3 regions of the Paenibacillus sp. FSL R7-0340 genome follow, and region 3 is predicted to be linked to each of the others. Evidence: riboswitches for the same ligand, from Rfam matches in the RefSeq annotation. Region 3 holds a riboswitch; each other region holds the start of a gene.
The links. Region 3 has a riboswitch for cobalamin ahead of cobJ (precorrin-3B C(17)-methyltransferase). Riboswitches for the same ligand answer to the same signal wherever they lie in the genome.

Region 1: another riboswitch for cobalamin. It lies ahead of MKX59_RS01365 (ABC transporter substrate-binding protein); the one in region 3 lies ahead of cobJ (precorrin-3B C(17)-methyltransferase).
Region 2: another riboswitch for cobalamin. It lies ahead of MKX59_RS20965 (ABC transporter substrate-binding protein); the one in region 3 lies ahead of cobJ (precorrin-3B C(17)-methyltransferase).

What each region holds. Positions count from the first base shown of each region.
Region 1 covers NZ_JBBOBY010000001.1:300,970-311,877, forward strand. The annotation lists gene MKX59_RS01350 (hypothetical protein) at 163-333, shown strand; gene MKX59_RS01355 (hypothetical protein) at 844-1,527, opposite strand; gene MKX59_RS01360 (hypothetical protein) at 2,072-2,386, opposite strand; cobalamin riboswitch at 2,743-2,946, shown strand; gene MKX59_RS01365 (ABC transporter substrate-binding protein) at 3,164-4,744, shown strand; gene nikB (nickel ABC transporter permease) at 4,760-5,689, shown strand; gene MKX59_RS01375 (ABC transporter permease) at 5,704-6,519, shown strand; gene MKX59_RS01380 (ATP-binding cassette domain-containing protein) at 6,519-7,436, shown strand; gene MKX59_RS01385 (ABC transporter ATP-binding protein) at 7,433-8,209, shown strand; gene nikA (nickel ABC transporter substrate-binding protein) at 8,352-9,977, shown strand; gene nikB (nickel ABC transporter permease subunit NikB) at 10,024-10,908, shown strand, end outside.
Region 2 covers NZ_JBBOBY010000001.1:4,683,147-4,694,054, reverse strand. The annotation lists gene cbiB (adenosylcobinamide-phosphate synthase CbiB) at 1-393, shown strand, start outside; gene MKX59_RS20970 (histidine phosphatase family protein) at 432-1,190, shown strand; cobalamin riboswitch at 1,313-1,506, shown strand; gene MKX59_RS20965 (ABC transporter substrate-binding protein) at 1,715-2,722, shown strand; gene MKX59_RS20960 (FecCD family ABC transporter permease) at 2,719-3,765, shown strand; gene MKX59_RS20955 (ABC transporter ATP-binding protein) at 3,762-4,595, shown strand; gene cobT (nicotinate-nucleotide--dimethylbenzimidazole phosphoribosyltransferase) at 4,639-5,709, shown strand; gene cobU (bifunctional adenosylcobinamide kinase/adenosylcobinamide-phosphate guanylyltransferase) at 5,706-6,272, shown strand; gene cobS (adenosylcobinamide-GDP ribazoletransferase) at 6,269-7,138, shown strand; gene MKX59_RS20935 (cobyric acid synthase) at 7,177-8,796, shown strand; gene MKX59_RS20930 (methyl-accepting chemotaxis protein) at 9,016-10,716, opposite strand.
Region 3 covers NZ_JBBOBY010000001.1:541,911-552,818, reverse strand. The annotation lists gene MKX59_RS02450 (sirohydrochlorin chelatase) at 1-773, opposite strand, end outside; gene cobJ (precorrin-3B C(17)-methyltransferase) at 866-2,662, opposite strand; cobalamin riboswitch at 2,974-3,159, opposite strand; gene MKX59_RS02440 (LOG family protein) at 3,217-3,771, opposite strand; gene MKX59_RS02435 (uroporphyrinogen-III synthase) at 3,978-4,829, opposite strand; gene MKX59_RS02430 (GerAB/ArcD/ProY family transporter) at 4,931-6,085, opposite strand; gene MKX59_RS02425 (hypothetical protein) at 6,129-6,353, opposite strand; gene MKX59_RS02420 (Ger(x)C family spore germination protein) at 6,346-7,563, opposite strand; gene MKX59_RS02415 (spore germination protein) at 7,563-9,188, opposite strand; gene MKX59_RS02410 (hypothetical protein) at 9,368-9,706, opposite strand; gene MKX59_RS02405 (pirin family protein) at 9,722-10,435, opposite strand; gene MKX59_RS02400 (LysR family transcriptional regulator) at 10,505-10,908, opposite strand, start outside.

The sequences.
Region 1 (10,908 bases), 240 kb from region 3:
ATAGCCGGAGAGAGGACATATGCCTCTTTTCCGGCTTTTTGGCATGGAGTTATCCAGGGAAGATGAGCAGAGAAGATAGGCTGTGCAAACTGGTATCTATTACGGCAGGCGTCAGGCTGGCCGGAGCCAGACGCAGCACACCCAAATTGATTGAGTTTGGAGTTGGACAGCTATAACCTAACGAAGCTGCTTACATTGGTTCGCAGCCAGCGTAAGCAGATGCGCAACAGTCGCGGATCGTCAACAAGGGGGCTGCTTTATTTCCTGGATTGGGACAAGCTAAAGCAGGGGGCCAGAATTATGACTATTGGACGTGAAAGTCGTGGACGATAGAAAATATTCTTTGGAAACGTGTTGGTTTTTTTATCCTAGCAAAAATCACGGAAGATTATTCGAACCGTATGCGTTAGCAGATAGATAAAGTGAATGCCTCCCTATGCTGATACAGTAAGATTCCATACGAAATTAAATTCCAAAACCCAGAGTTTTGTGAGTGCATATGTCCGGTCTTCCAATCCTCAAATTTCGCTGTCTTGTTAATTTCATCACCCTCCGTGCTTGTCAATAAAAAGCCTGTAGTACCAAGTATTTAATTGTCCGTCACGACGAATTACAATCCTGTTTCATCATTTTTTTACTTGCCCGCTCTATTCGACATTCTTTCGTGTAACCCTGTCTAGGTATGATATAAAGTCCTTTGAACGCAATAGATCGTTCGGACGCCACAGCTCCAGTCCAAAGTAACTGAGTAGACTCGCGAGAGTCCCGCTACTTTCCGCTATAAAAAAAGAAGCCGTGTTGGTTGCAACGGCCTCTCTTTTTATTTCAATTTATTTGATATGATTAGTGCTTTTCTACTCTGAAAGCAATTCCCACAGGCTTGTCTACTCTCACATAACCTATGAAAGGATCACCTATGAATGGAGCTGGCCAATACATTCCTAATCTATGTTTTTCATATCGTGGAAAAGCACTAATAACCCATCTTTCTCCTTTAGGAACATTGATTGAATATTCATCATCTAGGCCAATATCAGCTTCTATACCAAAACCCAATGTGCCTTCTATAGCTTTAACACCACCTGTTATTGCTCCTTCCGCTTTCACTTTAATATTAGTTTTCACTGTAATTTTTGCAGCAGCAGGCCCAGTATATGTACTTACACGAATTGCATTGTTTGTATCAACCCAATAACCTAGATTTTCATGGGTTTTAACAATAGGAGTCACCCCAATGGATTGGGTACTAATTCTATCATTATTACCTTTTTCTTGATTTAAATTGTCGTAATTGACATAATAGTAATAAACATCATCGTTAACACTACTAGGATCGATATATTTGTAGACTTGTCCTTCCTTGGCCTTTATTTCATCTGTCGGTTCCCATTTTCCGGCTTCTGATTGTATCGTCGATGACAATGGATTCGGCGCATCATTTGCAGAAGCAATGGCTCCATATGGTAATAATATTGCTGTCAATGCTGCAATTATTGCTGTTTTAGTCATGACTTTGAATGGTTTCATAGTATTAAAATTCTCCTCTTCGAAAAATATTATTGGGGGCTAAGAAATGAGTAAATTTGAAAAAAATCTGTTTAAGTATTTGTCTTACGGTTTTTTGGTAGGAATATATTATTCCTTTATTCAAGGACCAACGACGACAACTTCTTCGCTTAACGGCTCATTGCAACTTTACACAGTGTCCGCATCTACTTTTATTTTCAGAACATTATCAACCTCATTTTTACTAAGTCTCCTCTCTGGAGTCGTGTATACAATTGTTTTTTTATCCATAAGAAGGAATAAGTAAATATTACCTGTAAATTTTATGTTTGTAAATAATTTTATTTAATGGATAAAATTTAAAATGAGATAGAAGAGAGCCGTATTGATCGCAACGGTCCTTTTATTAACTGACGGTTTAATAGCAAGTGCCTCCCCGTTTGGTTGTTCGTACAAAACTCTTTAGCTCCACAACTTTTCGAGCGTAAAAGCAAGCCGTCGCTTCGTCCTGGTTTACAGTACGACGCTGTGAACGACCTGCAAGATCCCTCGCTTCGCTCACTTACTAGCTAAAAAATAACTTGACTGCTAGGCACCTAAACGGCACGCTGACATGGCTTGTCAGGAAATGGTCAGTTAACAAATTAAGCCCCCGGCTAATCACCGGAGGCTTTTCAAACTCATTCTCTAAATCACTAAGGAATGTTTTACGGGTAAATTCTCTAATAGTTAAATTTGTCTCAAAGGCTGTCTGAGAAGAATCAACAATATAGTTCTTTTGTTTGGTAGCTGCCCCCAATGCTGTTATCCTTATAATAGAAATTCCACAAGGTTTGCTCACTAAATTTCCGATCAACTCTTTGGTTTTGTCGCTTTTCAAATTTTTTTCTTCCTCAATTTTTTGGAGAAGGAATAACCAACTGCTTTTTCAGGCCTTTGGAATAATGTATCTTTTTTAATAGCTTGTACAAATTGATCTGCAATCTCGCTGCTAAATTTTCGTTCTTTTAGATTCATTAAGTAGTCTGGTACAGTTTTCGGGACATCATGAGGGAGACGGAATGCCCGTCATTTCGTGCACGCAATGAATAGACATCACCTTCATTCTCGCCACATCGTTCAAATTTAAATTATTGTGCAGCATTTATTGACAAGCCTGTGACAACAAAATAAGATCGTAATGGAAAGAAATAAAGGAAGAAAACAGGTGTGAGCCGGACGACTCTATGTACGAGGTTTTGTTGAGACCATGTAGATGGTTGTTGAGCGTGTTCACTTAAAAGGGAAGTTCGGTAGATTCCGACACGGACCCGCCACTGTATACAGGCATCAGCAGGATACTGCTGGAGCTTTCAGAACAGCCACTGGAACTGTGAAGAACCGGGAAGGCCTGAAAGATGCGCCTGGAGTCAGGAGACCTGCCTGTTTTGACATCACTGTCAGACCCACGGGATGCTGGGGAGGTGGTTAGGCGTGCTGCATACGGAATGTCTGAAACCGATCCGATCCCTTCTATGTTTTTGGAGTTGGCTTCGAGGTGAGTTTTGACATTTTATAATGAAAGCATTTCTGACTGCTGATCAAGTGGTCCGGAATGCTTTTTTCGCGTTTTGCGTTAGGTTTATATGATTTTACAAGATAGAGGGGGATTCATTGAATGATTAGCAATCGTAGCAGGCGTTCATGGTTGATATGTACAGGGGTGATGCTGCTGCTGGCAGTTATGGCTCTTTCGGGATGTGCCAGCAATAAGACGTCGGATAGCTCCGGCAAGGGTGAAAACGCGTCAGCACAACAAACAGCGACAGATAAAAAGCTGGTAATGGCGTATACATGGAAACCGTCAGGCGTTGACCCGCACGGAGATAATAGCTGGGATGTGATGCGATCCGGTGCAGGTGAGACACTGGTACGTTTGAATGAAAAGCTGGAGCCTGTGGCTTGGCTGGCAAAGGAGTGGAAGCAGGATAGTCCTACAGTTTGGACGTTCAGCTTGCAGGATAAAGTCACTTTTCATGATGGAAAGAGTATGGATGCAGCAGGTGTAAAAGCGTCTTTGCTGCGCTCTATCGAGAAAAGCCATCTGGCGAAGGATTTACTGAATGTGAAGTCCATTGATGTAAGCGGCCCGCTGGCTTTGAAAATCACGACAAACCAGCCGAACGCGGCGCTGGTGTCCAATCTAGCTGATCCATCGACGATTGTACTGGATGTGGCATCGATGAAAGATGAGCAGAGCTACCCAGCGATGACAGGCGCCTTTAAAATCAAAGCATTCAACAAGGACCAATCCTTGGTCGTAGAGCGTTATGACGGATATTGGGGCGAGAAGGCACGACTGGCTGAAGCGACGATGAAGTTCATTACGGATGGGAATTCGCGCCTGATGGCGCTGCAATCCGGCGAGGTGGACGTGGCGACGGATATTCCGGTTGATAACGCAGAGGTACTGAAAAAGAACGACAAGCTACAAGTGCTGTCGGCTCCCTCCTTGCGCACCCATATGATCGTGTACAATATGGAATCGCCAGTATTCAAGGATGCGGCGAACCGTAAGGTGGTGGACAGCCTGATTCCACGCACATCGATTGTGAGCGCCGTCATGAGGGGCTTCGGTACGGAAGCAAGCAGTCCGTTCCCGAGCATTCTTCCCTTCGGTAAAGTTGAGCGTAAAGCGCTGAACGGAACGGCAGAGCAGCTGTTGACGAAGGATGGCTGGCAGAAAGACGCCCAAGGGACATGGACTAAGCAAGGCAAGCCGTTCGAGGTTACACTGCTGACTTTCCCTCAGCGTCCAGAGCTCTCCGTTATGGCTGAGGTCATCCAAAGCCAATTGCTGAAAGAGGGAATCCAGGTCAAGATTCGCAAGGTGGAAAATATCGACGAGGCGTTGACCAAAAACGATTGGGATTTTGCAATGTACAGCATGCTTACTGCTCATACAGGAGAGCCGCAATATTTTATGGACATGTTTTATTCTTCGAAAAGCGAAGCCAATGTAAGCCGGTATAGTTCCAAACCGCTAGAGAGTATTCTTAACAGCTTGAAGCTGGCGAAGGATACAGCGCAGCGTAATGCTGTGACACTACAAGCGCTGGATATCATCAATGCGGATTTGCCACAGTCGTTCATTGTGCATCCTGATAATGTGTTTGGTGTGAAAAAAGGGGTGGAGGGTTTTACACCCCATCCGATCGAGTATTACTACATTACAGCGCAATCTGATATTACGGAATAACGAGCTGCGTATCCTATGATTCGTTTTATACTGGAACGTGTGGCGCAGCTGCTCATCATTGTATTCGTTGTATCCACGCTGACTTTTGTACTGATGCGGCTCGCTCCTGGTGACCCTGCTACTATTTTGCTCACCGCGCATAATGTCCCTGCCTCTGAGGAGGCGTTGACGACGCTACGGCAGGAACTGGGCTTAAACGAGCCGCTTCATATTCAATATGTGAACTGGCTGCGAGATGTGTTCACGGGGCATTGGGGCACCTCGTATGTATCCAAGGAATCCGTGCTAGCCGAACTATGGAACAGACTGCCTGCTACTGTGGAGCTAGCTGCTGCGGGCTTTGCCGTCATGACGGTGCTTACGCTGGGGCTGGGACTGGCTGCCTCGCTAAAAATCAGCGGCCCACTGGATCGTCTGGGCAGGCTGTTTGCCCTGCTGGGATCGTCGATTCCCTCTTTTTGGCTTGGTTTTCTGTTGATCTATCTATTCTCCGTTCGCTTGGGCTGGCTCCCATCCATGGGAAGGGAGGACTGGACACATCTAGTGCTCCCAGCGCTGACTCTTGGCGCAGGTTTGGGAGCGGTGCAAGCCCGTGTACTGCGCGCTCAAATGCTGGAGCTGGGTGACCGGAATTTTGTGAAAGCAGCGAAGGCTCGAGGCTTTTCACGTATGCATATCCTGTTTTTTGAGATATTTAAGCATGCGGTTCTGCCTATGATTACACTGCTAGGTACCAATCTATCATTTATGTTGGCAGGTAATGTCATCGTCGAGACCATTTTTTCATGGCCGGGGTTAGGCAAGTATTTTATAGATGCGATTACCCAGCGAGATTATCCTGTGATTCAGGGGTATGTTATTTTTGCCGTATTTTTAATTGTAGGTGTTCAGTGTTTGGTGGATTTGGTCCAGACGGCGATAGATCCGAGGCTACGTTTGCGTTAAGGGGGAAGCTGAAAATGAAAAAGATACGGCTTTCCTTTCAAGGGAGCTTGCTGGCAGGAGGCGTACTTTTTGGTCTGATCGTGCTGCTTGGGTTATTGGCTACATGGGTCGCTCCTCATGATCCTCTTCAAGTGGATCTTTTGAACCGTCTGGCACCACCCAGTCGGAAATATCCTTTCGGTACGGATCATCTGGGTCGGGATGTGTTGTCACGGCTAATTTACGGGATTCGGACGAGCGTGCTAATCGCATGTGCAATTACTGTAGCTACGCTGTGCTTCAGTCTACCTATAGGGTTGCTCATTGGTTATGTGCGCGGACGCGTGGATCAGCTGATTATGCGGGGAATCGACGGCGTACTGGCTTTTCCTGATATTATTTTAACGGTGGCAATTGTGGGCATTTTGGGCCCGGGTTTTGTTAACATGACCCTTGCGATTATTGCGGTACGGTGGGCGGGTTATGTCCGGTATATCCGTAGTCTGGTTCAAAAAGCCTGTCAGGAGGACTACGTTCGGTATGCCCGTTTATCCGGCAATTCACACGCGCGTATACTGAGACGTTATGTATTGCCACAAGCGTTGCCGCAGTTGTTGGTTTATACGGTATGGGATATCGGACGCGTGGTGCTGATGATCGCGGGGCTATCCTTTCTTGGACTGGGTGTACAGCCGCCCAAGCCAGAGTGGGGCGTGATGCTGCATGATGCAACCTCATATTTTCAGGTGGCTCCGCATGTCATGATTTTCCCGGGCTTGGCGATTATGCTATTCGTACTTGCCTGCCAGCTTTTGGGCGACCGCTTTTCGGAAAAGGGGGCGGCCAAATAGTGGGAGATCAAATAGCCCTTGGGGGCAAGGATACGATAGAACAAGTGGCAGGGCGAAAACCGTTGTTACACGTGGAACATTTGGAAATCTGCCGCACAGGCGTAGGAGCAAGCGGAAGTGGGAGCAAACCACTGCTGCGGGATGTGAGCTTTTCCATATATTCAGGGGAGATTGTGGCCCTGACCGGACCGAGCGGATGCGGCAAGAGTCTGACCGCACACGCAATCGCAGGCATGCTGGAGCCAGGTATCGGTGTTACGCAAGGGCGTATCTACTATAACGGGGAAGACATTCTCCCGTTCCAGGAACGGCGCTGGCAAAGGCTGCGCCGAGAGGATATTGCCCTGCTCATTCAACAATCGCTGAGCGGGTTGAATCCGATCCGGACTGTCCGCGCCCAGCTGATGGATACGCTTAGACTGTACGGGCGGCGTTGGATGCCGCACGACCAGATGGAGCCGGGGCACGCTGATGCAGCCCCATCCCACACTGCACCGAAGCAAGTCCACCCACTGGGCGTGCTGCCACGGATGCGGCAGATGCTGAGTCGTGCCACGGAGATAGCCAGAGGAGGCGCTACTCCAGTGCGGGAGGCCTATTTGCGCTCTCTGCTCCGCAAGGTTGGGTTTGCAGATCCTGAGCATATTTTGTCGTCATATCCTTTTGAACTAAGCGGAGGCATGTGTCAAAGGGTGCTGCTGGCTGCAATGTTAAGCTCCGGTCCGAGCCTCTTTATTGCCGACGAGCCTACTACGGCGTTGGATGTTATCAACCGCGACAAGGTTTTGGCATTGTTGCAACAATTGAGAGAAGACTTTGATCTCACCATATTGTTGATTTCACATGATCGCCAAGGTATGAGCCGCATAGCAGATCGAGTGTTGGAGATGAGCCCGGAAGGAAGGATGCACCAGTGATGCTGGAATTGAAGAATGTGACCAAAGCATACCCTGTCCGCAAACGGAGAAAAGGCTGGTTCAGCACGCAAGATAGCGAGCAGGCCGTGAAGAAGGTGAGTCTGGAGTTACGGCAGGGGGAGTGTCTTGGATTGGTTGGAGAAAGTGGAAGTGGCAAAAGCACGCTGGCACAATGTATTCTAGGGCTGGAGTCGTTGACCTCAGGGGAGATTTGGCTGGATCATCAGCCTATACATTTCGAAAAGACGAAGGACGTTCAGCTGTACAAGCGAATCCAGTTGGTTGCACAGGATTCGTCCTCCTCATTGCATCCTCGTATGACCATTCGAGATATTTTAATGGAGCCGATCCACAACTATTTTCCTGAGCGAAAAGCGCAGGCGCTGGATATTTGTCTGTCTCTATTGGAATCAGTAGGATTGGAGGCTGACAGTCTGGAAAAATACCCAGCACAGCTGAGTGGCGGGCAAAAACAGCGGGTATGTATTGCCCGAGCGTTGGCGGTGGAGCCGGATATTATCTTGTTCGATGAATCGATCGCCAATCTGGATACGACAACGCAGTCTTCTGTACTGGACATGCTCAAAAGAATGCAGATGGAACGTCAGTTGTCCTACCTATTCATCACTCACGATCTCCAATCTACTCGCCAGTTTTGTGATCGAGTTGCCGTCATGGTTCAGGGGGAGATCGTGGAAATCTTTAAGGAATGGGATGAAGACTTGTTACAGCATGAGTACACGCGTACTCTGTTTCAAGCGTTGGAGAATTAAGCCATAAATTTAATATTATACAAATTTAAAATAAATAAGAGGATTGCTTGTCGAATATTGTTGACAAAATAGAACGTGGTACCTATTCTAAATATGATTATGATAATCATTATCACATATATAGAAAAGGGGAAATACATTGATGTCCGTTCGACACCGCAAGACTGCCACCCTTATGTTGGTGGCGCTCCTCTTATTATCCGTTGTTTTGGGCTGCGCGAAGCAGGAAAAAACCCCTGCATCCACCTCTACTGACGGAGCTGCCAATGAAAAGTCGATCACGCTATCGTGGCCGCGTGACATTGGTACGATGAATCCTCACGTATACAATCCTTCCCAACTTTTTGCACAATCCATGGTCTATGAGCCGTTAGTCAGCTACAAGCAAGGAGGCAAGCTGGAGCCTGCTTTGGCTGAATCCTGGACTATTTCCAAGGACGGCAAAATATATACGTTTAAGCTGCGCAAAGGTGTGAAATTTTCGGATGGAACGCTATTTAATGCGACCATTGTCAAAAAGAACTTTGACGCTATTATGAAAAATGAGAAAACGCACAGCTGGCTTGGTATAGTAGGCGTTCTCGACAAAACTGAAGCTGTAGATGACAGCACCTTCCGAATGACGCTCAAAGAGCCATACTACCCAGTGCTTCAGGATTTGTCTGTCGTTCGCCCGTTCCGTTTTCTGGGTGAAGCTGGGTTCCCGGATGATGGAGATACGTCCAAAGGAATCAAGAAACCTGTAGGTACAGGACCTTGGATGCTGGATGAATACAAGCAAGATGAATATGCAACCTTTAAGCGTAATCCGAACTATTGGGGTACTGCACCGAAGGTGGATAAAATTACGGTAAAAATCATTCCCGATGGCGAAACCCGTGTAATGGCCTTTGAAAAAGGCGACCTGGATCTGATTTATGGAGAGGGTGTCATTAGTCTGGATGCTTTCAAACAGCTTCGCGACACGAATCAGTATGTTACCACGCTGTCCGAGCCTGTAGGTACAAGAAGCCTGTTACTCAACTCATCCAATCCCAAGCTGGCAGACCTTCGGGTACGTCTGGCACTCCAGCATGGCTTTAACAAGCAGGCAATGGTGGAAGGTGTAACCTCGGGGCTGGAGGAAACAGCGGATACGGTTTTATCCAAAAACTATCCGTATACGAATGTAAACTTACAGCCTGTTGGCTATGATGTGGAAAAATCCAAATCGTTGCTGGATGAGGCTGGCTGGAAGCTGCCCGCAGGCGGTACAGTACGGGAAAAAGACGGACAACAGCTGGATTTTGAGCTGATTTTTGATAAGACTGATCCGATCCAAAAGGCGATGGCTGAAACCATTCAGGCTGAATGGGGAGAATTGGGTGTCAAAGTGAACCTGACCGGACTGGAGCTGACGGTTCAAATCAAGCGCCTTAGATCCAACCAGTTTGATCTGTACTTCTGGTACAACTATGGTGCGCCTTATGATCCGCACTCCTTTATTAATGTCATTTCCAAGAAGAGCTTCGGAATTTCCGAGGTGCTGAGTGCCCTTCCGATGAAGAAAGATCTGGATCAGCAAGTACACGAAGCGCTCTCATCGACAGATGAAACCAAGCGTCAAGAGCTGTATGCTTCGATTCTGAAGACGCTTCAGGAGCAATCTGCCATTGTGCCTATTTCTTATATTAAGAAAACGGCAGTGTACCAGAAAAAGATTACAAACTTTGTATTCCCGGCTAATCGGGATGAAAATCCGTTTGAGGGAATTGAAATCGGAAAGTAGCTGAAGCCGATAGGTAACGGTAGTTTACAGGATAGGAGGACAACTCATGATCAGCTATATCGGGAAGCGAATGGTAGCGGTCATTCCTATTGTTCTCTTTGCCACCCTCGTTACCTTTGCACTGATTCATATTTCACCAGTTGATCCGGCCGAGGCCTATTTGACGGCTGCTCATATTTATCCTACTCCAGAGATTCTGGAGCAGAAAAGACATGAGTTCGGGCTGGATCAGCCTTTGCTGACGCAGTATATGCATACACTTCAAAGAATCAGTCAATTGGACTTTGGTACTTCGTATCTGACCAACAAGCCGGTGTGGGATGAGGTCAAGGTTCGGCTGCCCGCCACTTTTGAATTGGCTGTGAGCAGTATGGTGCTATCTATTGTGGTGAGTATTCCACTGGGCGTGCTGGCGGCGATGCGTAAAAATGGATGGATCGACATGCTTAGTCGAGGAATTTCATATTTTGGCGCGTCTATACCCCAGTTCTGGCTGGGATATTTGTTAATCTTCTTTTTCTCTGTCCGATTGGATTGGCTCCCTGTAGAGGGGCGAGGAACGTGGCAACATCTGGTGTTGCCCACTTTGACCCTGTCGCTGGTTCTGATTGCTTTATATACGCGCCTGCTGCGTTCCAGTGTGTTGGAGCAGCTTCAGGAAACGTATGTGCAGTATGCCAGAACTAGAGGGATTCGTGAGCGGGTGATCATGCTCAAGCATGTACTGAAAATTGCCATTGCTCCACTGATTACAAGTCTGGGTATGAATCTGGGCAAGCTTCTGACCGGAACAATTATTGTGGAGCAGGTGTTTTCATGGCCCGGGTTTGGCCGTTATTTTGTGGAAGCGATTTTTAACCGGGATATTCCCGTCATACAATGCTATGTGTTTTTGGCGGCATGCCTGTTCATCGTATGCAATTTGCTCGTT
Region 2 (10,908 bases), 4.1 Mb from region 3:
CATTTAGGCTGGGCTTCAGCACGTCTGGATGATGTCGCTAACTACATTCCGGCACGCCTGACAGCGGCAATGCTTGTGGTAGCGGCGTGGATGTACAAGCGAGATGCTGCAAGAAGCTGGCGCACAGTCAAGCGAGACGCTCGTCTGCACCCAAGCCCGAACAGTGGCTTCCCGGAATCGGCTGTTGCCGGTGCACTGGGGATTCGTCTTGGAGGCTATAATGTGTATCATGGCGTGCGCTCCTTTCGTGCATACATGGGCGATTGGATACGACCGCTAGAGTCGAAAGATATACGGCATACGATCCAGTTGATGTTCGCCGTGTCCAGTATGTTTGTAGGATTGTGTTTGTTAGGAGCCGCAGGTTGTTTTGCCTTGGGATGGGTGCGGTGAGGAGTGACACACTGAATAATGATCGAGCAGGAAGTGACATGATCTTGAAACAAGATATAGCAGCAAAAAGGACAGTAGAATACGCACAAAGTCCGAACTCACAGGAGGATAAGGTGCCGTATGATGCTAAAGAAGATCTGCATTGGGACATGGAACTCGTGTTAGTTCGTCACGGCACAACCTTATGGAACAAGGAACGTCGATATCTAGGACACTCCGACTTAGGTTTGCTACCGGGAGCAGAGCAGGAATTAAAGCCTTTGCAAGAAAAATTGCAAGGGCAGTCCTTTGCTCGAATCTATTGCAGCGATTTAATGCGATGTCGCCAGACCTTGCAGATCATTGTGCCGGAATCAGAATTGACGTCTGGAGGTTCCCTATCTACTACGTCTCCTATGATGGAACCACGTCTGCGAGAGCTTCATTTTGGTGAGTGGGATGGAAAAACGTATGACATGCTCAAGGATGTGTCGTTGTATCGCGCTTGGATTGATGAGCCGCAACGGATAACCCCTCCTGGAGGAGAGTCTTGGGCAGATTTTGTGAATCGTCTACGGAAATTTCTTGACTCTCTGTATGAATGGCGTGTTGCTATGGAAGTTCAACCCATGGATTTGACTGCTGCGCCACCCTCTGTTTTGGTCGTTACGCATGGTGGCGTAATTCGTCAGTTAGCTTGCATGCTGATACCGGGCCATGATTTTTGGAGTTTGAATCCGAAGCCGGGAGAAGCATTTAGGATTCAATTGAGGCTGGCAGGACGGCACAATTACATAGCAGAAATGCTTCCTCATTAGGTTAGACACCAGCGGATAAAGAGGCTGTTTGGGTTGTAAGCCGCCTCTTTTTAACCTATAATCATCAAGTAAAAGAACGGCTTGACTACCACTACATCAAATATCCAGCAGACGAGGTCGGCGCAGCGTGATGAAACTATGGTTTCCCTTGCCTGCGCTGTTAAAAGGGAAGTCGGTGTGAGTCCGGCGCGGTCCCGCCACTGTAAATGGAAACATGCCCGTTAGTCCTGCTTTATGTGCTACTAAGCATATGAAAGAATTTCAGGACATGCATTTTACCATAAGTCAGGATACCTGCCCGTCCGCCTGTCACCATAATCCTTCGAGGAAAGGATGACGTGTTCGCAGTGACTGTCCATGCGGAAAGAAGCTGCCGCCTGCGCACGATCTGCGCTAACGTAACCCCTGTGTCCTGATATGAGGATGCGGGGTTTTTTTGATAGGAAAAGAAGGCTGGATTTAGAAGATATCTGATGATGTTCAAGTAACGCTCTTAACGATTTTTTTATGAAGGGGTGCAAATCATGGCAGGAAAAAAAATAAAGGTTTGGACAACAGGTCTATTGGTTCTGATTTTGGCAGTTGTGCTGAGTGCATGTGGAGCTAATGGGAAAAATGCTGAAAATAAAGAGAACCAGACTTCTTCACAGCAGCCGGGACAGACCGTAACCGCACAAGAGCCTCCGGGCAAAACAGTTTACCCACTCACAGTTAAGGATGCAACAGGACAGGAATTTACATTCAAAAAAGCGCCGGATAAAATCGTTTCCGTCTCCCCGGCAGAAACCGAGGCGCTGTTCGCCATCGGGCTGGATAAGGAAATTGTCGGTGTCTCCGACTACTCTGATTACCCAGAAGCAGCTACGAAAAAGCCTAAAGTGGGCGGTATTATGAAACCGAACGAAGAGGCGATCATTGCTGCTAACCCGGAAGTCGTTTTTGCAGGGATATCACTTAGTGAACAGGCTACGACCAAGCTGCGCGATATGGGAATTATGATTTTTAAAACGGAACCGAAGACAGTTGAAGATGTCATGGCTAACATCGAATTGTATGGGAAAATCACCGATCATCAGAAAGAAGCGAGAGCGGTGACTGACAAGATGAGAGCAGATGTAGCTGAAGTGAAAGAAGGAATTAAAAATATCGGTAAAGGGCAGAAGCTGCGGGTATACGTCGAGTTTTCACCAGGCTGGACAGTTGGTAAAGGCGAGTTTATGGACGAGCTGATCACGTTAGCGGGCGGCGAAAATGTAGGTGCCACGCAGAAGGGGTGGTACCAAATTAGTGAGGAAAATATTATTGCTGCGAACCCTGACGTGATTTTGTACAGCAAAAGTGTCAAGGACGACAAAACTGGTCAAACGCTCGGCGAAATCATTAAAGCTCGCAGTGGATGGGATCAAATATCGGCTGTTCGCCACAACCGGGTATTTGCCGTGGATGATAATTTGATTAGTCGTCCGGGTCCACGCGTAACGGAAGGTCTCAAGGAAGTGGCCAAGGGCGTGTATCCTGAAATTTTCAAATGAACCGTAAACTGATCGGCTTTGGAGGAACAGGTCTTGTCCTGCTGTTACTGACGCTACTGTTCTGTCTTGGCATCGGCTCGGCCAAGCTTCCGGTCAGCCAGATCACGGGCATTCTGGTTAACCACCTTCCATGGTTAGGCGATACGTTTACACCGGATTGGAATACATCCTCAGAGCAAATTATTTTGAAGGTCAGATTGCCACGAGTGTTACTGGGAATGTTGGTAGGAGCAGCGCTGGCGCTGGCGGGAGCCGGATTTCAGGGTGTGCTGCGTAATCCTTTGGCTGATCCGTATACACTGGGGGTATCCTCGGGGGCTTCGGTAGGAGCGGCAGTACTGATTTATTGGGGCCTTCAATTTTCATTTGTTGGCATATGGACGCTGCCGCTAGTGGCATTTACGACCGGAATGCTGACGCTGTGGATGGTGCTGACGTTGGCACGGGAAGGTGGAAAAATTCCGACACAAAGTCTCATTTTGTCGGGTGTGGTGATGCAATCCTTTCTGGGGGCGGTTGTTTCCTTTCTGACAGCCATGTCGAAGGAGACGGTCAATGAAATATTGTACTGGACGATGGGAAGTCTTAGCCTGCGCGGTTGGTCATATACAGGAATCCTTTTACCTTATGTGGTCATAGGACTGGTATTTCTATGGAACCGGGCACGTGTGCTGAATATTTTGGCTTTGGGTGAACGTCAGGCGGCTCACATGGGAGTTCATGTAGATGCGACGAAGCTATCTGTTCTGATCATTTCCACGCTGCTGACAGCAGCCGCTGTCTCGGTATGTGGAGTGATTGGCTTTGTGGGACTCGTTGTACCGCATATCATTCGTCTGGTGACAGGGCCTGATTACCGGATGATTGTTCCATTATCTGCGCTCGGTGGAGCTATTTTTATGGCTTGGGCAGATACGGCGGCTCGCACGTTGTTAGCCCCCACGGAAATTCCTCTGGGCGTGATGACGGCCTTTGTTGGGGCACCGTTCTTCGCATATCTCCTGTACCGGAACAAGAAGCTGCGCAGGGGGGAAATGCTGTGACAGAACAAAGTGAATCACAGAAGGTACATGATCGGGCGTTAGAGGTAGCGGGTCTAACACGTGCCTATGGAGAGTTCCATGCGTTAAAGAATATAAGCTGGAGCGTCGACGAAGGAACTTGGTGGGGGATTATTGGTCCGAACGGCAGTGGAAAATCCACCTTGCTGCATTTGCTTTCCGGTGTAGATCAGCCAACTTCGGGAAACGTTCATATCTATGGCAAAAAGGTCGGTAGCTACAGCAGAAAAGAGCTTTCCCGACTCATAGCCGTACTCCAACAGGAAGGGCTTCCTCCAGTGGGATACACCGTCAGGGAAGTCGTAGAAATGGGACGTTTTCCTCATCAGGACTGGCTAGGCAGGGAAAAGGGTGTTGATGTGGAGGCGATCACGGATCGCGTGCTAGAGCGATTGGGTCTTACCACGCTGGCGGACAGAGCATTGGACCGCTTGAGTGGGGGACAGCGACAGCGTGTAGCTTTGGCAAAAGTAATGGTGCAGGAGCCACGAATATTGCTGCTGGACGAGCCTACGACCTATCTGGACTTGCGCTATCAGCTTGAATTTATGGAACTGCTGGCAGATTGGCGCCAAGAAACGGGTGTGACGATCATTGCGGTCTTGCATGATCTTAACTTGACAGCCCAATTTTGCGAAGATTTGCTTGTACTCAAAGATGGAATGGTTGAAGGATTGGGAGCTTCATCGAAGTTATTAACCGAGGATCGGATTCGACGAGTATACGGTGTTGAGCCTGTGATGCTTCCGCATCCCGATAGCGGTGTGCCGCAGCTCTTGCTGCGCAGGAGTGCTTCGGATACAGCAGATTAAATAAACGATGAAACACACTTAAAAAGAGCAGGGAGTGGAAGTTATGAACAACAAGCTGCGTCAGCTGATCGATAGCATTGCCCAGCCGGATGTGGTGGCGGCCTCGGCAGCTTCATCCCATTTGGACCAATTAACAAAGCCACCGGGAAGTCTTGGAAAGTTGGAAAGTGTGGCCATCAAGCTAGCAGGAATTACAGGAGTGGACAAGCCTGAATTTGATCGTAAAACGGTTATGGTCATGGCTGCGGATCACGGTGTGTGTGAAGAGGGAGTCAGTGCCTTTCCGGCTGAGGTTACACAGCAAATGCTGTATAACATGCTGTCAGGTGGCGCGGCAATTAATGTGCTGGCACGCCATGCGGGCGCAGATGTCAAGGTGGTAGATGTTGGCGTGAATGCGGATGTCGCTCACGTGAATCTGGTGGACCGTAAGGTACGCATGGGTACTTCGAATATAGCTAAAGGGCCAGCGATGCTGCGTACGGAAGCGGAACAGGCGGTTTTGGCCGGAGCTGAAGCCGTAGCAGAAGCGGTCAAAGGTGGCACACGGCTATTCGTTACCGGAGAGCTGGGCATCGGGAATACGACAGCCAGCGCTGCGGTCGTATGTGCTCTCACCGGACTGGAGCCGGAAGTTATCGTAGGCCGGGGGACGGGTGTAGATATGGCTGGGCTTACCCGTAAAATATCGGTTGTCTGCCGCGCATTGGACGTGAACCAGCCAGATGCAAATGATGCGCTCGACGTGCTCACTAAGGTCGGCGGTCTGGAGATTGCCGCCTTGGCAGGAGTCATCCTCGGGGCAGCCGCACATCGCTGTCCAGTCGTGTTGGACGGCTTTATTTCAGGCGCAGCCGCCCTCGCAGCGCGTGCACTTGCGCCTGCAAGCGCTGCGTACATGCTTGCTTCGCATGCCTCGGACGAGCGCGGGCACGCGGCGGTGCTCCGCCAGCTCATGCTGGAGCCCATGCTTCATTTGGACATGCGGCTCGGGGAGGGCACAGGCGGTGCGCTTAGCTTGCACCTGATTGATGCGGCGTGCCGCATTATGCGCGAAATGGCGACCTTTGCCGATGCAGGCGTATCGGACGGTCAGGGAGCCGCGCAGCGATGAAAGCGCTCGTGACCGGCGGGGCACGCAGCGGGAAAAGCGGCTTTGCCGAGCGATTATGCATGTCGCGCGCGCCTGGCGCCTGCTACATTGCAACGGCGCAAGCCTATGACATGGAGATGAAGGAGCGCATCGCCCTTCATCGGGTCCAGCGCGAGTCTGCCGGATACGACTGGCAGACTCTGGAGGAAGCGCAGGCGCTGCCGGAGCTGCTGCGACGGCTTGGCGGCGATCAAGCGTCGCAGCCATCACCCGCGCCTATGGTGCTAGTCGACTGCCTAACCCTGTGGCTGTCGAACGTGCTGCTGGCCGCAGGCGAGGACGGCGAAGCTGCGTCCAGAGCTGCCATTAATGAACTGGCGGCAGCTGTGGAGCAGTATCCGGGGCAGCTCGTCATCGTGACCAACGAGGTTGGTGACGGTATTGTGCCCGAATATCCGCTTGGTCGGCTGTATCGGGATTTGAGTGGGGTTATGAATCAGCGGATTGCCCGTCTTTGTGATGAAGTATTTTTGGTGACGGCGGGCATTCCCGTAGAACTCAAACAGTTGGAATATAAGCTATGAGCCGCGAACGTCAGGCTGTTGCTGCGGCTTTTCAATTTTTAACGCGTCTTCCGGTGAAGGCGGAATTGGATTTTTCCCCGGATTTGCTTAAACGCAGTGCAAGTTATTATCCGCTGGTCGGAGTGGTTATTGGCATCATTGTCTGGGGCTTTGCGGCGCTTACTTCTATGGTGTTGCCGCCGTTGCCGTGTGCGATTCTTACGCTTGTTGTCTGGGTTTGGTTGACGGGCGGATTGCATTTGGACGGGTGGATGGATGCGGCTGATGCCTTGTTCAGCTACCGATCCCGTGAGCGGATGCTGGAGATTATGAAGGATAGCCGTGTAGGAGCAATGGGCGTTATTGCTTGTGTGTTGCTACTCATGCTCAAGGCTTCTTTGCTGTATACAGTGTTGGTTGAACGGAATGTGTCTGGCTTACTGCTGCTTCCGATGGTTTGGAGCCGCTGGTTTATGGTACATGCAATGAAGCGCTGGCCTAAAGCCCGTAATGATGATGGGCTGGCTGCGCGTTTTGCTGATATGAGTGGTGGACGCGTAGGGTTAGCCGTATTCTGGGCTGTATTAGTGACCCTGAGTGCTGCCGTAGGACAATATCTTCTGGCAGGTTTGGCTACAGCAACAAGGGATACTGGGAATCTGTCGTTGGCAGGATCAACCATACAGACGTTCCTTTCATATTCTGAGAGCCTTCCAATCTCGATAGGTTTTGTGTTGATTCCGGTCTTGGCTTACGGTGTTGGAACCTTCACGGCAAACCGTATTAACCGCCGCTTGGGTGGACTTACGGGAGATATATACGGAACTTTAAACGAATTGCTGGAGACTGTTTTATTGTTGTTTATTGTAATTTTGTACGGGTTGTGACCAGATTTGAAATGAATTCGTTAAAGGGGAAGAGGCAATTGTCAACTTTCGAACCGTCCTGCACGAACCCGGCAGCCGTATTGATGCTTCAAGGAACAGCGTCGGATGTGGGCAAAAGCGTGGTGACAACTGCGCTTTGCCGTATTTTTACGCAGGACGGATATCGTCCCGCACCGTTTAAGTCGCAAAATATGGCGTTAAACTCTTATGTTACCGAGGACGGCAAGGAAATTGGACGCGCTCAGGGGGTGCAGGCTGAGGCCTGCGGTATTGAGGCCACGACTGACATGAATCCGATTCTGATTAAGCCAGTCAAAGATATGCACTCACAAATTGTTGTACACGGTGTACCTTATGCCTATATGAGCGCCTCCGATTACCGGAAGGATTTTTTGCCAAAAGCCAAACAGACCGTTATGGATGCTCTGAATCGGTTGCGTAATACCTATGATATTGTCCTTATGGAAGGGGCAGGCAGCCCGGCAGAGATTAATTTGAAGGACCGAGATATCGTAAATATGAATTTGGCAGGTTGGGCGGATGCACCAGTGTTGCTTATTTCAGATATCGACCGGGGCGGTGTTTTTGCTTCTCTCGTAGGAACCATCGAGTTACTGGAACCCCATGAAGTACAGCGTATCCGCGGATTTATCATTAACAAATTCAGAGGTGATCTGTCTCTGCTTCAACCGGGATTAGACTGGCTGGAAGAACGGACGGGCATTCCTGTACTCGGTGTATTGCCCTATCTACCAGACATTCGCATTGAAGCAGAGGATTCGGTAGTACTGGACAAGAAGCCCAAGCAATCTGCAAAAGGTAAAGAACTGGATATTGCGGTGATACGATATCCGCGGATTTCCAATTTTACGGACACGGATGCTCTGGCCGCAGAGCCGGATGTGAGTGTTCGTTATGTCACAGAATCCGGACAGTTGGGCGTACCGGACGCCATTATCTTACCGGGGACCAAAGACACCATTGGAGACCTGCTGGAATTGCGTGAGAGAGGTCTGGAGAAAGACATTCGGCAGGCTATGAATACTGGACGCACACAGCTAGTTGGCATTTGTGGAGGTTATCAGATGCTGGGTACAGCGCTATTTGATCCCCAAGCCGTCGAATCTGGGTTGCCGCAGCAGGCAGAAGGGTTAGGTTGGCTGGCTCTATCCACGACTTTTTTAAAGGAAAAGCAAACCGTACGCGTACAGGGAACCCTGTCTAATCATTGCCCGCTTTTGCTTAGTACTGCGCCTGATTCGGGTTCTGCCTCTAAGCCAAGCATTGAAGGCTATGAAATACATATGGGCGTTACGGAGTATGTTACGGAACCATACGAACCTACAGATATAACTTTTAACCTAAGCGAAATGAAAAGGTTATTCCATATCCGGCGTGGCGAAGGAACAGCTTTTGAGGAAGGCTGGGGTACGACAGACGGTAAAGTATGGGGAACCTATTTGCACGGTGTGTTTGATAATGACCGTTTTCGTCGGTGCTGGCTGGATGGATTGCGACAAACCAAGGGCTTGGCACCTTTAGAAAGCACTTTTACTGTACGTGAAGCCAAGGAACGAGAGTTTGACCGTGTCGCAGAGGTGGTACGGGCTCATTTAGATATGGAGCAAATTTATCGTATTATGGGAATGAATTCATAAACTTCATGGATGATTATTAAAATCGCTTTTAAAAAATAAAGAGGTATTTCTACAGCCATTTTCAAGACTGTGAGATACCTCTTTTTATTCAGGATTTTGCAAAATTCGATTCCAGTCGCTCTGAAGTGCAAGATATAGACGAACTAAACCATTTCGATCTACATCTTGTCCATTGGAAGTCGTTTATGGGATTTTTGCAAAATCCTCTATTGTATCGGCTTACGTAATTTTAAATTTTTGAACTGCCTTTTGCAGCTCGGTTGCTTGTTTGCTTAATTGGCGAACAACCTCGCTGTGGCTTTCCATTTCATTTAGTTGCTCATCGGCGTTAAAACCGATTTCTTGAATCATATGCTGTGCATTGGCAGCGATGAGAGCTGTCTCTTCCACGGAAGCAGATACTTCCTCCGAGCTGGCGGATACTTGCTCCGTTGCTGCAGATACCGTTTGAATCGTAGCATTGATCTTTTGCATAAGCTCACTTAGCTGGTTAAAGGCTGAGCTCGCTTGTTGAACCATTTCCGTTCCCGAATGAATTTCACGGCTAACCTGGGTCACAGAGTCCACAGATTGTTGCGATACTTCTTGAATGGTAACCAAATAGTCAGAAATTTCTTGTGTGGCTTCTTTAGATTGCTCGGCAAGCTTGCGTACTTCTCCAGCTACTACGGCGAAGCCCCGTCCATGTTCGCCCGCACGGGCAGCTTCAATGGAGGCATTCAGGGACAACATTTGAATTTGCTTCGTAATATCGAAAATAGCCGAAACGATACTGCCAATGGCTTCTGAACGCTCATTCATACTATGGATGTATCGAAGCGATTCATCGGCAGCATGTCCTACCTGTGACATTTGAGCTACAGCTTTTTGAGCGAGCGTATTACCGTTAACCGTTTCTTTCGTTGCTTCACTGATTTGATCGGATACATCATTGGCAGAGGAGGCGATGTGCTGAACACCTTGAGCGATTTCCTCCATAGCCTGTGCATTTTCAGCAGCAGTTGTAGCTATGCTGGTACTGCCCTTTGCTACTTCCTCTGCGGCAACTGTAGAGTCCTGCACTTTTACACTCATAGCCTCAGTCCGACGAAGCAGCTCGTCCGATCCTTCAACAACCGCACCGGATGTAGAAAGCACATGGCCGATCATTTCTTTCAAGTTATGAGACATTGATTGGAAGCTGCGGGCAAGTTGGGCAATTTCATTGACTCCATGAACTTTCGCTTCTTGTGAAAGATCACCTTGAGCGATTTTTTCGCTATGACGAACCAATTCAGCAATGGGTTCTACAACTTTACGTATCACGAGGGTAGAAATAATTCCGCCCAGCAGGAGCGTTGCCACTGTAATACCTATGCAAATCCATAAAATTTGTTGGGATTTTTCCTGTACGAATCCGACATCTTCGTTCACACCCAGAACTAGATTACTACCCGATATAGCAAAGAAGGCGGTTTTGTGTACTCCGTACGAATCGCTGTAAATTTCACTGATATTCATCTCGCCTTGTTTTGCTTTTTTAATATCCTCTACAGGAATGAGTGCATCCTTGACCTTGTATACTGATTTTACATTCCTTGCGACGACTTCGGCTTTACCATCCTTTACTACTGCGATATATGCCGATTCTAATTTGAGAGTATCGACCTTGTCCTGAAGATAGGATTCCATCTGTATAGCGGAGCCGGAATCAGAACCGCTTCCTTGTTGGGCCTGAACCGCTAAGGAAATATTGAGATCCTGATACACATTTTTAGCTCCAGTTTCTAGCAATTGGTCTACTTGAGGCATGACACTGTTATTAATGATACTCATGGATATTGCATAGAAACTGATGCTGAACAAAAGGGATGCAAAGAGCTGAATCAGCAAAAACATAATTCGTAATTTCGCGCCAATGGAACGATTAAAACTCTTCATGAAAATTCTCCTCTCACATGATGGTAATAAAATCAGACGAATTCCCCTGCTTGATGTAGGCCGCTTGTCCAATAAGATACTAGGCACGCCATGATCTACTTGTTTTCCTCTCCTTGCTTGAAGAAAAGACTGAAAATGTTCGGATTCTATGTATATTTCAGCTGTATTCAAGGGACAAGAATGTGAAAGGGA
Region 3 (10,908 bases):
TCCTTAGCTCGCTCCAGCACCAGTTCAATCAATTGGGGATGGAAACCAAAATATCCGCCCATCTCCACTTGTAATGTAGGGTGAGCCTCGGCAAATTCCTGGGTCATTTCTCCGATGCGCTTAATCAGCACACCCGTGAACAGAAAATAGGGAAGCACGATAATCTTTTTGGCCCCCAATCGTACACAACGCTCCAATCCATCGGGAAAAGAAGGCTGCGTCACACCGATAAAGCTGCTCTCTACCCACGTATAAGAAAGCTGCTCCCACAGCATACGGGTGATTTTGAAAAAGTCACTGTTCGCATCTGGATCGCTACTTCCGCGTCCTAACACAAGTACCGCCGTTTCTTCGTCGGATACCTCGGGAAATGCCTCTACAGCGCTATTCATTCCCGCTGGAATCGCAACCGGACGGGCCTCTTTCAAGCGGCTTTGCAGAATGCTGACGATTTTCTCGTGAACACCAATCGGGCGTCCGTATACAAATTCCACCTGCGGATATTTTGCTTTTGCCCGATCAATAGCCATCGGAATATCAATTTTGGCATGTACCGCTGCGAACAAGATAATCGGAATAAGAACGACACGCGTCGCCCCTTTCTCCACACATGTTTGCATCCCTTCAGCAATGCTGGGACGTGCCAACTCCAAGAAACAGGTTTCCACGCACATATCCGGTACCCGGTCTGCCACTGCCTGTGCAAATTCCAGCAGCTCCTGGTTCCCCTCCGGGTCCCGACTTCCATGTCCAACCAACAATATTGCATCCACTGCTGTTTTTTCCTCCTCTTTAATAGGGATAACCTGCATGACGCCCTATTTTATATATATGCTTGTATCCAGTTCATCAGGCCTTCATTCCATTAATCACCACAAACCGCATTCACTTCTACCGTTGCTGGTGCATCTTCATGCCGGAAACCCGCAACGACGCCTACACGTTTAAAAAATTTATGAAAACGCTCATTCGGATGCCCTTTTTCCTTATATTCAGCAATGACGTTCTCCACGATATCAGTAATCTGATCGCCCGGAATCCCTTCCGCTACGGGCTGAGCGGCATGAGCATTGCGACCGAATTTTTTGCCACCGAGGAAGAGGTCGTATCCTCCCTTGCGATAGACGATTCCGATATCCTCCAGCACCGCTCCATAGCAGGCCATACCGCATCCGTTCAAAGCAATACTCGTTTCCTTGGGTGCCTGTAATCCGCCAAGTACAACCTGTAGATGCTCAGCCACAGGCACAGCGTCATCCTTCTCCATATTGCAGAAGTCGCACGCCTTCACCTTAAACACATCGCCAATCGGCATGACAATGAATCGTTCATCCCGCAGCCGTCCGACCAGTTCCTCGGGGTCTGCACACGGCACGCGCAGCACGATCTGATGATCTGGCGTGTATTCCAGCTCGCCGTCATCACCCGCTACCTCGGCGAGCAGCGCCATCTGACGAGCGGTGAACTTCTTGTTTCCCACACCCGGGGAAACGCCCACCTCAAACAGCGCAGGCTTGCCAAAGCCGCCTGTCGCCATCCCGGACGCGGCCCCCGCTCCGGCCACCGCTAACGTTCCGGCGGTGCTCTCGGCGGTAGGCGCTTGCCCGCTCCAGCGAGCGTTGGCTGCGCCAGGCAGCTTGCCGCCTACAGCGAGGCGGCTTAGTGCCTCTGCCGCCAGCGATGCCGGGGCTGCGCCGGTTTGCACAGCAGTCGTTGCCTGCACGGCAGCCATCGCTTGCGGGCGTGCCTGCGTCGCAACCGCAGCGCCGCTCGCGGAGGGTCCAGCGGGCTTAGTCGGGGCTGCGCCTGCCTGCGGTGTATCCTCTTGTGCGCCCAGCGACCACGGCTCCGCTTCCGTGCGGAGACGCTGATGCGGCTTGAGTGCCTGCTCGGTCGCATCTAATGTGTATTTGCGCTGATATCCGCGCGGAGTCACGATCAAGCCGTCATACACCGTCGTCGAGGAATTGCCGATGATTACAGTCGTCAGCATCCCAATGTCATGGTTCAGCATATCTTCCAGCGTCGTTACAATAACTTGCTGACGTTCACGATAAGCACTTTTCACCAACCCGACTGGAGTTTGCGGATCGCGGTAACGCAGCAAAATGGACTGCGTCTCCACAATCTGGCGGGTACGCCGACCACTGCGCGGGTTGTATAATGCAATCACAAAATCGGCCGAAGCCGCTGCTTCTACGCGCTTCACAATCGTTTCCCATGGGGTCAGATGATCACTCAGACTGATCGTGCACGCATCATGCATAACTGGCGCCCCCAACAGTGATGCACAGGACTGAATAGCCGAGATCCCCGGTACGACTTCTACCTCAACCCCGTCCTCGCGTCGCCAGCCTTTTTGCATCAGCACCTCATACACCAGCCCTGCCATACCATAGACTCCCGCATCTCCACTGGAAATGACAGCTACCTTCTTGCCCATCTCTGCTTGGCGAACCGCCTCCTGTGCACGGCTCACTTCCTCTGTCATTCCTGTGCGTACAATCTCCTGTCCGTTCAACAACGGACGGATCAAATCAACGTAGGTATTGTAGCCGATAATGACCTCACTTTCGGCCAGCGCATCCAGCGCCCGTTTTGTGATATGTTCCATATCTCCTGGTCCAAATCCAATCACCAGCAATTTTCCTAATGGGCTCATCGTGCTCCTCCTATTCATCCTTTTCAGGGCAGCTATGCTATCTATTTCAATGATTTATGCACATCGTGTAACTCAAAAAAACCCCATCCTGCCCGGATGGGGTTTCTATGTACGCATCTCTCATCAGACGAACAAACAGCGTAAGAAGACACTATTTGTCTTCCTCCAGCCTGCCGTTGTTTTCCATCTGACTGTTTACGCTTCAAACGCTGCTGCACGTTCATATCCACGCAAACCTCTAGCCAACATGGAAAAAGCAACGTGTGCCTGATTTCCTGATTTCGTACACCCATCCTCTCCGCGAAGGTTAACGGTGCATACAGATCAAGGTAGGTCTCCTGGCTTGGCATCAACGGATTCTTTCGTCTTCCCCGTTTTTCACGAGTGACCATTTTAAAAAATCCTCTTCCTTACAGTGGCGGGACCGCTCGGGATTTGCACCCGATTCCCTGTTACCCTTTGCTCAACCGCAAAGGCACCTTGTCTGTCCGCTATTTGATTATGGGTCTTATCATAACCTTGCCTCAATCAGTTGTGCAAGCACGAAAAACGCTTTATTTCAAGTTCTCTGCTTTATTTTTTAACATATGTAGCAATTCGTCCGGGTCCGCAGAGATACTTAATAACGCTGGGTGCTCGGCCCCGGTAAACCCTTCTTGCACGCTATGACGCACCATTTCTACTAACGGGTCAAAATATCCATTCACATTCAGCAGCCCAATGGGCTTGCGATGAATCCCGATTTGCGCCCAGCACAATACCTCGAATAGCTCCTCGAAGGTTCCCAAGCCACCCGGAAGAGCGATAAACGCATCGGCCATCTCGCTCATTGCCGCTTTACGCTCATGCATGCTTGCTACCTCAATAAATTCGGTAACTCCCCGATGAATGATCTCTGCATCAAATAACAGGGTGGGCATAATGCCAGTGACCTGACCGTCACCCGCCAGCATTCCATCCGCCACCTCTCCCATCAGCCCCCTGCTAGATCCACCATAGATCAGACGGATATGATGGCGAGCCATGGCTTCCCCCAGCTTGCCTGCAGCCTCAACATATACCGATGAATGTCCAGGTCTGGACCCGGCAAATACGCAAATAGAATTCATTAACGTCTCAGCTCCTGTCCTAAGTATCATGCATCGAAACTTATTCATTATATTAGATAAACATTTTCGCTATAACAAAAATCTTTGTCGATGCATGTCCAACAAAAAAAGATAAAGACCTCGTAGGCCCTTATCTTTATTTTACTCTGTATCCCAAAATATAAGTTCATTTTTTAGCATACTGCATTTATAATTTCTATCTCATTTCAATGACCATTCACGATCTTCAGACCACAGCCATGCACCGAATCGTTATGTTCAAAATATTTACCCAACTCCACCATCATCGCGCCCATGCGCTCTTCGGTTGGAAACACGACTCGGTCAATCCCTTCTTCCACTATGGACTGTGCAGTCACCTTCCCTACGGATACAGCAATCACATCCTCACGAAAAGCTTCCAGTAAATCCTCGATTCGATTTTGCTCTCTGGCATATTGGGCCAAAAATCGGATTTGCGGACCACTTGTGAACGTAACAGCATCAACATTACGATGGATAACATCCTCCAGTAACGTCTGCAATTTTGCTTCCTCAGGTGGGATATGCTTATAAGGAAGTACCTGGCGGGTCACTGCCCCCTGCTCGTCCAGCCACTTTACCAACCGTGGAGCTGGATCGCCATGCAGTTGCAACAATACTTCCTTCCCCTTCAGATCGTATGGGGCGAAAGCTCCTGTCAATCCGATCAAACTTCCGTCCTCGTCTCGTACTGCTGGCGTAAAGCCACGCTTTTTGAGTCCATTGACCGTCTTGTAGCCCCGCGCTGCAATGTTGGAGGATTGCAGCAACTCCATAATCTGCTCGGCCACGCCCATATCCTCTGCCATATCGAACAAGGCATCCAGCCCCATACCTGTCGTGAAGATGTACCAGTCCGGAGGGTGCTTCACCCACGATACAACAGCGTTGCGCAGCTCGATATCATCCAAAAAAACGGTGCCCTGGGCCGGGCGCTGTACTGGCTCACCCCCCATCTTCACAACTAGCAGCGCCATTTCTTCTGCTTTACGGGGACCAGCAAGAGCGACTCTCTTACCTGCCATGCGTTGTGCCATTCTGTTGCCTCCCTTGTAGAAGTCGTATTTCTTTCTACCAAGTATACAATCAGAGGGGTAAAAGACAAATAAGAATTACTTTTCCGATAAATACAGTAATCTTATAAGTGGTCGTGTCCTGTTCTGCCTCCATGCTGGCTTTCTTTCTGACTACTGCTATCCCGCTCTCCGTTAGATGCCTTATCATCTCCGCCTCTCCCTTTAGATTTGGGTCGGAGCAACATCCATAGCAACAAGGGCATGATAACAAAAAAAATGATCATCACCGCGGTCCACTCCCGGCTGAAATCATAAATTTGCACGATGTTGGAGAACAGCATAAACGAACAGACGTAACCCAACAAACCTACGGGCCAAACCATCAGACTTCCCCATGCATGGGCAAACATACGCTTTACTGCCAAACTGGTAACGTACAGGTCAACCCCAATCTTCGTAAGAAAGGTCGGTACGGTCAGTGCTGCCACGAACAAGTCGAACCGATCCAGAAAGTCCGTTAGCTGCAATTGACGCACTAGTTCATAGGATGGATAAAATAGCCGGGACAAGATAGGAACACCAATAACCAACTCCGACAGCAACATCAGCATGGTCAGAAATGCGGTTCCGAGCAAATGCCCATACCACGCACTACGCCCATTATAGCTCTTCCCAGAAATCACAAAGGGAACCATCATGATATCGGCCATATATCCCAGCATGCGCCAGCTGCCCTTGATCACTCCATCTACTTCCGGATGTAAATAGGGTCTCAGTACCGAAAAATCCATATTACGCCCGAAAAAAAGCGGCATGGTCAGCAGCGTCAGAATCAACAAAGGTACAAAAATCTCGGTCATATTCACGATGGTGCTTATTCCGCCTTTGGCCATAAACGCCAGAGTCAAAAGCAAAATAAGAGATACGACAACAATCGGAGTCAGCGGCAAAAGTACAACCTCCACCAAATCCGTGATAATTCTCAAATCCCGTGCAAAAATGATCAGAAATAAAATAAGGTAGACTGCAAGCAGCATACGTCCTAGCACAGGGTGAGAGCTCACCATGGCCTGCATCAGGTCCTGATCAGGAAAACGCCGCTTGAGTCTCAACATGGCCCAGATCGGCAAGCATAGCACGATAGCTGCAATTACACAGGTCCAGTAGGCATGTTGATTCGCGTAATCTGCTGCCTGCGCCGGAGCATGTACAAGGGTAATACCGACCTCCATCAATACACCAAGCAGCACGATTTGTCTGGTTGTGAACTGTCTCATGCAGGTACATCCTCCTTTTGCCCGCAGGCATCCATTACACGATTTACAACGTAGGGGGGAGCCACATGTCAATAAAACGGGCCAGCCATGTAGCCACATAAACAGTGCTCTTCGTTGATGTTCCGTAAATCCAGACACCAATGCTAATGACATACAATACGCGTGAGATCCAGCGATTGACGGCAGGTGCATCCCTAATACTTTTGCGGTCAATCAGATACATGAAGAGCATAGCCAGCAATAAAGGTAATAGAAATACTTTATTCATTCTGGATTTGCTCCTTTTTGACCCCGAATGGTTTGGTGACCGCACCGATATTTTCAATATGCACGACCGGATCTATAGTGACCTCCACCTTGGGATACAGTTGATCCCATTGAGGTTTAATCCGTTCCCATTCATCCGGATGACTCGTAATAATAGCCCGGCCCAAACCAAGTACGTCTGAGTGATATTTTTGCTGGATCACCTTGACACCCTCTCCCAGCTCCCTCTTAATTTCCTCGGCTGTCTGCTGTTCCAGCCACTTCAAATTTTCCTCGTTGGAAATATCGAAATCCGTCTCATTTTCCTTCACATTCCCGTTACAGTTCATATGAACGGTCATGCGAATATCGTTCCCACGAATATATGGCTTGATATGGACATTATTTTCGATGAGGTGTACAGATATGTAGCCTCTACCTTTGGGAGGGTGGATAAATATTTCTGTCTCCTTGGCTTGCTCCATACCCAACAGCAGGAATCGACTGAGGTGGTTATCTATAATCCCTGTTAACCTGTCTTTCCGAAATACAGCTAGCCCATCGACCTGAATATTTGTCTTCTTGTCTTTAAGATTAGAGGGGCCATTCTTCACCAGAGACATCACCGGCACCACCGGGTCAATACCATCCAGCAGGACGGAATTTATCAGCAGCTTAACAGAACGAGGTTTTTTCATATAGGAATAGTTGAGCTCACGCACCATTTCTGCCGGATATTGCTCAATCGGGGCATCTGCCTGAAGCACTTCCATCGCTGATCCCTTCGTAATAACAACCAGGGAAGACAGACGGTTTTGCGGAATACGCGCCAGTACATCCATCATTTTGTTAATCCCTTCCCGCGCCAGCGTCTCACCGAACAGCAGCACCCGTCGATGGGAGTAATTCAGCGTTCGCGAAACCGCACGCTGTTCCTCGGTGCTTGCTCCCCGGAAGCTTGGGCCTGTTTTGGACTCCAGGTAGTAGGATTTCGTACCACTTGTACCTCCCCCTCCTCCTGTACTGCCCGAAGATCCAAGTTGTCCGGGTAAAGCGATTTGCATCGTTACCCGGTATTGATCGCCTTCTTTATCCAGACCCGTGCCCATCACAAAGGCCACATCGTTCACTTCACGGCGATCCCAGCATCCTCCCAAAAGAACAGAACAAAGCAGCAAACAACAGAGCACAGCCGCTTTACGTATTTGTTGTGTATCGGATTCGGGCTTCATCACCATCCCTCCTCGGTTGTAGGCGATCCATTCATCTTTTCCTTCGCTCGTTTGTTGTTGTCTTTACCAATCCAGGAAGGACGTTTAGTCATTTTCCACCAAGGCGCGCGAACGACGATATCCTTTTGATCCATATGTTTGTATGGGCTATATCCGCTCATATAAGGAACACCAAACGATGTTAACTTGGTTAGATGCGTAGCAATCAGCGTTGTCGCAATAATGATCCCAAACAATCCGAATAATCCCGCCATCAGCATAATTGGAAATCGTAGCAGACGAACCGTGATGGCAAAGTTAAAACGCGGGATGGTAAACGACGCAATACCTGTGAGCGACACAATAATGACCATCGGGGCCGATACAATCCCTGCTTGTACAGAGGCCTGACCGATGACTAGCGCTCCAAGGATACTGACAGCCTGACCGACCGTTTTGGGGAGACGAATCCCCGCTTCTCGTAACGCTTCAAAGGAAATTTCCATCATTAGTGCTTCCACCAAAGCGGGGAAAGGGATAGACTCACGCGCTGCCGCAATACTCAAAATAAGCGTCGTCGGCAGCATATCATGATGATAGGTCGTCACCGCTACATATAATGCAGGCAGAAAGAGAGCCAATATGAGAAAAAGAAAACGAATCCAGCGCACCATATTACTGATAAAAAAGCGCTCGTAATAGTCTTCGCTCGCTTGCATCATCTGCCACATCGTGACTGGCCCAATCAGGGCAAAGGGCGTTCCGTCTACAAAAATAGCAAAACGTCCTTCCAATAATTGCGCAGTGACGGTATCCGGGCGTTCGGTGTATTCCATTTGCGGAAACGGCGAAAACGGGTGATCCTCAATCAGTTCCTCAATATATCCAGTCTCCAGAACACCATCAATTTTAATATCGCTAAGCCTTTTTTTAACATCCTCCACCAGTTTTGGATCTATGATCCCTTCAATATAAGTAAGGACGACGCTCGTTTGAGTTTCTGTTCCGATGGTCATGCTGTACATCTTGAGCTTGGAGGTTTTCAATTTGAAACGTAACAGTGCCGTATTGACGCGAAGTGTCTCTGTGAATCCTTCACGCGGTCCACGAATAACCGATTCGGTCTGCGGTTCCTCCACTCCACGGCGGACACCCCCCTTGGCGCTAAAAATATACGCACGAGGCGTGCCATCTACAAACAAGGCGGCATTGCCGTCCAGTATCGCTGCCGATACCATCTTCCATTCGTCCATCGTTTTGGTCTGGGACATGGAGATACGAGTTTCATCCAGCGGCTCCAATTTGCCGTTCACTTCAGGGTCCTTGAGCATCATGCCCAGAATGACAGGCCGCAGAATATGGTCCTGCAAATCCTCCGATTTTACCGTACCTTCAAAATAAGCCAATAACCCTTTGCGTTCAGGGGAAATCATGAGCTCTCGATAGACGATATCAGAGCAATCCTTGAAAATATCACGCAAAGCAATCAAATTGTCTTCCACACTGCTACGCAGCGGCTGTTCCAGCCATGAAGACTCAGGCAGTCCTTTAGGCACATTGAAATTTCGTGTCTTGCGGTCTGCGGCTGGAATCGCTCGCCGGCTCCACGGTGGCTTCGGCAACTTGGGAAAGCGCCCTTTCTTCATCGTTATTCCCCCTTTACGAATGAGCCGAACAGATAATATGACATATAGGATGTACCAGCCTGCAAAGGATTATGTATCCAATGAACTCAACATGTTGAACAGATAACAAAAAGACCCTGCACTGATGCAGGGCCTTCGAAAATCCATTATAAATCTGGAAATTTATGATAAAGGAATGATTAATCTCCCCAATACTCCTCGGGATGGTATTCAATCTCAGAACTAGCTTTGAACGTAAGCTCATCTGTCTGATCATGATATTCCACGCTTTCCGGGGTGACGTAATACCAATGCTTCACCACGGGTCCATCGTCTACCGGCGTTACAAAACGAAATACGTTCAACTCCCCGCTATAACGCACAATCGCCTCCGCCGTCTCATGCGGCAGTCCTTGAAGCGTAAAGCGAAACACGCCGTCCGCCGATTCCAAATGGCAATCGAAAACCTGCTTGCGGCTGTCAGCAAAGCTACGTCCCGTGACGGCATGCTTGATCAGCCATGTTTCCTGCTGCGCCATTGTGCGCACCTCCTTTTAGGGCAAATCAATCAACATATAAAAAACAGAATCTTCTGCTTTCAGTGAGAGCTTCGGCTCCTGCTCAATACGAGCGGAATCGCGTCCTTGCAGAATATGTTCACCGTTCACACGCAGCGAGCCTTCGATGACGAATAGGAACACGCGCCGACCCTCGGCCTGTGTGAATTCTACTTGCTCTCCAGGCTGAAGCTTGCTTAAATAAATCGTTAAATCCTGATTGATTGCAGCTATTTCACCCTCTGTGCCTGGTACGCGCTTTCCGGCAACGACAGGCAGAAGCTGACCGTGAAGACGCTCAGGATTGAACGCTGTAGCCTCATATGACGGTTTCAGGCCTCTCGTATGCGGGCTAAACCACAATTGCAGTAGACTGACATCCTCCGTTTGTGAAGCGTTGTGCTCCGTATGAATGATGCCGTGGCCCGCTGACATTCGCTGAATGCCTCCAAAACGAGTCACCGCTACATGTCCACGGTTGTCTTCATGACGCAATTCCCCATACAGCACAATCGAAACAATCTCCATATCACTGTGCGGATGCGCCCCAAAGCCCCGTCCCGGTGTGATGACATCGTCATTACAGACACGCATAGGACCAAACGCTGTATTGTTCTCATCCTGATACTCCGCGAATGAAAAGCTGTGACTCCCCCGCAGCCAGCCCTTATCGAAGCTGAATCGGGAAGCCGCCGGATATATTGTAAACATAATAGCCCTCCTTCAGGAAGAAAAATGAGATCAAATCCCTCTCATTGTAACCGAGCCCCAGCGATAAAGCTACGCCTCTGTCTGAGTGATAATTTCGTCTATAAAAGACTGCAAAGTACTGGTAACAAAGGCTTCCTTACGCCGGATAAACACCGTTGTTACTTCATTGTACGGCTCAGGCATCGCATGACCGCAGACAAGGCCTTGAGCCACCAGCCCACTGATCGACGATTCGGGAAAAACAGTCATTCCAATACCAGCCGCCACACTGCCGATAATTGTCTCAAATGTCCCAAACTCCATAATCTGCTTGGGAATAATCCCCTCCATCTTGAGCCAGGTTTCCAGCCGTCCCCGGTAGCCGCAACCTTTTTTATACAGCAGGAGTGGACGGGTTGTAAGATCCTCAACAGAAAAGTCATCTCCTTGGGATACGAGGACCAGCTTTTCCTGAAATACATCAAACTGTTCAA